Regions from separate parts of the Paenibacillus sp. J22R98 genome, predicted to be linked through region 1. Evidence: predicted binding sites of a transcription regulator. Region 1 holds the regulator's gene; the other holds the start of a gene.
The links. Region 1 encodes Rex, which represses fermentation and respiration genes when NADH is low (regulators of the CRP and FNR family bind a similar motif). Its sites were predicted from a motif close to TTGTGAAATATTTCACAA; they were not measured.

Region 1 (2,200 bases):
GATGAGGAGCAGGGACGTCTTAAGACGGTTCAATTGCCTTCACCCTTTAATTACAGAGAGCAAGCGCTGGTCATCATTCCGCGCAACTTCCCTGTACTGAAAGGTGCCGCCGGAGATCCCCAGTTCAATGATATGCTGGTGAAGTCATTGACAGAGGCGGCCATTGAGACCAAAGGACGGATGCTCGTTCTCTTCACGTCTTACAGAATGCTGAAGCAGGTGTATGAACCGCTCAAGGAAGCACTGGCCGCGACCGGTATCCATGTTCTCGGCCAGGGGATCGACAGCAGTAATCGCAGCAAGCTGACCAGAAGATTCCAACAGCAGCAAGCTTCTGTTCTGCTCGGGACAAGCAGCTTCTGGGAAGGCGTAGATATTCCAGGGGATGCGCTGACCTGCCTTGCGATTGTGAGACTTCCTTTCCAGCCGCCTAATCATCCGCTGGTTGAAGCGAAGTCTGAGCTGCTGCAGGAGCAGAAGCAAAACCCGTTTATGAAGCTTTCTATCCCGCAAGCGGTCATTCGCTTTAAGCAAGGATTTGGCCGCCTCGTACGGACTGCAAAGGATCGCGGCATCGTTCTTATTTACGATACTAGAGTGATTGATACGTATTACGGCAAATATTTTCTGTATTCCTTACCGGGGCCGAAGATCGAGCATATGCATTTAGAGCAGATTGTGCCGCGTATACGTGAATGGCTTGCACCAAGTCCAAGTGAAGAAGAGGTGGGAAAATGAAGCCGATGAAAATATCCGAGGCGGTCGTTCGCAGACTACCGGTTTATCTGCAGGTCTTGAACGATCTGAACATGCGGGATGTCCAGACGGTTTCATCACAAGATCTTGGCAATAAGCTGGATCTGAATCCGGCACAAATCCGAAAAGATCTTGCTTATTTTGGTGATTTTGGCCGAAAAGGGATCGGTTATGATGTCACTTATCTCATCGAGAAGATCCGTCAAATTTTAAAGCTGGACCAGCCGCTCAATGTAGGGCTGGTCGGTGCCGGTAATTTAGGCCGAGCGCTGTGCAACTATAATACGTACTTGAAGGATAATATGAAGATTACAGCCGTATTCGATGTTCATCCTTCTATGGTTGGCGCCTCCATAAACGGGTTGACGGTATTGCCGATGGATAAGCTGAAGGAAACGGTAGCGGCGTGTAACATTCGCATAGGGATCATAACCGTGCCTGCGATTGAAGCGCAGAATGTTGCAGATAAGTTCGTGGAAGCGGGCGTGGACGGTATCTTGAATTTTGCCCCGACGATTCTTCGGGTGCAGGAGCATGTACGCATCCATTATGCGAATTTCACCACGGAGCTGCTGAGCTTAGCGTATTACTTGGACGAAGAAGGGGACGACGAGAATGAAACGGTTGTGGATTGAGAATGGTACTTTCGTCACGATGGACGAGCAGCGTCCCGTATTAAAGGGGCATATGGTCGTCGAAGGCGATACCATTCTGTATTTGGACGAATTAACGCCGGATCCGGCTCCTGAAGGAGCGGAACGTATAGACGGTCAAGGGCTTGTGTTCATGCCCGGCTTAATTAATACACACGGACATGCTGCGATGTCTTTGCTTCGCGGTTATTCCGATGATGAAGCGCTGCAAGTGTGGCTGGAGCAGAAGATGTGGCCGATGGAAGGCAAATATACGGATGAAGATGCACGCTGGGGAACAGCGCTCGCCATAGCTGAGATGCTGAAGTCCGGAACGACAACTTTCGTAGACATGTACGACCGGATGCATATCGTAGCGGAAGTTGTAGAACAATCCGGCATGCGCGGACTGCTGACGCGGGGCGTAATCGGTCTTTGCCCGCCGGATGTCCAAACAGCGAAGCTGGATGAAGCGAAGAAATTTGCTCAAGAGTGGAACGGAAGAGCTAACGGTCGTATTCGGACGATGCTTTCACCGCATGCCCCATACACATGCCCACCAGACTATATTGCTCGTATCGTAGAGGCCGCCAATGAGTTAGATTTGCCATTGCATACGCATATGTCGGAAACGGCTGCAGAAGTGCAATTCAACGTCAATGATTATGGCTGCCGTCCTGTCGAGCATCTGGACAAGCTTGGTTTCTTCTCTCGTCCGGCTTTGGTTGCGCATGCCGTACACTTGACGGATGAAGAGATCGCGCTCCTTGCTGAACGCGGCGTAAGCGTCTCCCATAATCCTGCAAGCAATC
Region 2 (2,200 bases), on a different contig from region 1:
GCACTCGTCCGTAAGTTCAACTCCGACCCCAAAATCACGGACCTCGCCCGCGTCATGCGCGTTCCCGGCTTCTATCATCGAAAGAACCCGTCAAGCCCTTACCTCGTGCGCGTAAAGCGTTGGGGGAGGAAGAAACCTTTTACGCAGGCCGAGCTTATCCGCAGATTAGCATTATCCTTGCATCCCTAGGTGGGACGATTATTCGTCCCGCCTCTTTATTTGCGATTTTGATGCTCAACGAGTAGATAATTAAACTGGATCTCAGCTTGCCCCAAGCTTGATAAATGAGGAGAATTAAACGAGTGGGAGTTGCGAATTATAAGCCATGAGACGGATGGCTGCCGATCGATGAACGAAGTTCGTTCTGATAACTTCCATAACGATGAAAGAAGGTTATACGTATGACTCAACGGGTGAATTATATGCAGCAATCGCCGGAGTTTTTCAAAAGGCTCATTGCGCTTAGCGGTGCTGAGAAGGATAGCTCGATTGAAAGGAGCACCCTCGATCTGGTTCACCTCCGAGCATCGCAGATGAATGGCTGCGGTTTCTGCGTGGATATGCATTCCAAGGAAGCCAAGATCCACGGCGAAAGAGAGCTTCGTCTGTATCACCTTACAATTTGGCGGGAATCGCCGCTGTTTAGTCCGCGTGAACGCGCAGCGTTGACTTGGACCGAGGTGCTGACCAAGATCCCGGAACATGGCGTGACCGATGAGGTGTATGACCAAGTTCGCGAACATTTATCGGAGAAAGAAATATCGGACCTGACCTTCTCCATTATGGCCATAAATGCTTGGAATCGCATAAGCATCGGCTTCAAAAGTGTGCCAGGTTCAGCCGATGAGGCATACGGATTGACGAAAGCAGGTTTGAGCTAACTAGCTGATGGTTACTCCTTCCCGAAGAATGTATGCATATTGATTTCTAATAACAGAGAACCCTATGTAGGGTTCTTTGTTTGTCTTTATATGCCCAGCGTGGACATTATCATAGGTGTAGGTCCCATTATTGGCGTGTTTCTATTGCTATCGACTTGTCACACATCGAGCTCGTAAATCGTCTTATTAGTATCAATAGCAAAGGGGGGACAACAATGAATGATTTCAAAGCGTGCTTGTTTCCTTGCTGTTCGTTCTTTCGTTTGTTGCTTTTCATGAAATTCAAATAGCGTGACATATAACAACTGATTACAAAGATGGAGTACTCTGGGTTATTATGTGAAGTTTTTCACATGGAAGGTTCGGGAAATGGATCAGGAATAAGGAGGAGATTTGAAATGTTGGAAACAACCATTCACGAACCAAACAAATCTGATTTGCATGCCGAGCGGACCGACTTACTGGATAAATTGTTAAAGCCGGAAGTCGAAGAAGCTTTGGAGCAGCTGGTTCTTCACTTGCCGAAGCTCGTCGAGATGACGACGCTGCTGACGAAGACATACGATTTGGCAACGAAAGTAGCGGGAGACCGCGTGCTCATTCACGACACGGTGGGCGCCGTCAAGGAAGTCGTGAAGCCGATCGAAGAAAAAGCAAAGCATTATGCATCGGCTGCTATCGAAGCAAGCGATCGTATAGAACAAGACGCGTCCACGATTGGCCTGTTCGGTATGCTTAGACTGTTGAAAGATCCTGAGCTTCAACGGATGCTGCGCTTCAGTAAAGCGTACTTGGATGTACTGGGCGAAAGAAGAAAATAATAAATAGGAGGACGAGTATATGAGCAAGCAAATTATTATTTTAGGTGCGGGCTACGGCGGCCTTCTCAGCGCGCTTTCCGCTCGCGAACATTTTTCGGCGGAGGAAGCAACGATTACGGTCATTAACCGGTATGAATCGCACCAAATCATTACGGAGCTTCATCGTCTGGCGGTAGGTAATCTCGCCGAGAAAGCCGTCTCGTTGCCGCTCGCAAGTCTATTCAAAGGGAAAAGTATCGATCTGAAGATCGGCACAGTGTCCGCGATCGATCCAGAAAGCCGCAAAGTCCTTCTGGACAACGGCGCTTCATATGGGTACGACGCGCTCGTGCTAGCACTCGGCAGTGAAACGAACTACTTCGGCATTCCGGGACTGCAGGAAAATAGCTTCACGCTGAAATCCGTGGAAGACGCGAACCGGATTTTCGGTCACGTCAATGAAAAAATCGCCGCATACGCGAAAACGAAAAACAAAGCAGATGCGACTTTCATGATCGG

Region 2: a site for Rex is predicted at 1,219-1,236, ahead of AC50Y3_RS05060 (helical membrane plugin domain-containing protein). Genes of this name have one in related genera too.

What each region holds. Positions count from the first base shown of each region.
Region 1 covers NZ_JBXENW010000003.1:413,849-416,048, forward strand. Annotated here, with positions in the region: gene dinG (ATP-dependent DNA helicase DinG) at 1-738, shown strand, start outside; gene AC50Y3_RS12055 (redox-sensing transcriptional repressor Rex) at 735-1,391, shown strand; gene AC50Y3_RS12060 (amidohydrolase) at 1,372-2,200, shown strand, end outside.
Region 2 covers NZ_JBXENW010000001.1:1,089,632-1,091,831, forward strand. Annotated here, with positions in the region: gene AC50Y3_RS05050 (DNA-primase RepB domain-containing protein) at 1-189, shown strand, start outside; gene AC50Y3_RS05055 (carboxymuconolactone decarboxylase family protein) at 402-881, shown strand; gene AC50Y3_RS05060 (helical membrane plugin domain-containing protein) at 1,283-1,702, shown strand; gene AC50Y3_RS05065 (NAD(P)/FAD-dependent oxidoreductase) at 1,722-2,200, shown strand, end outside.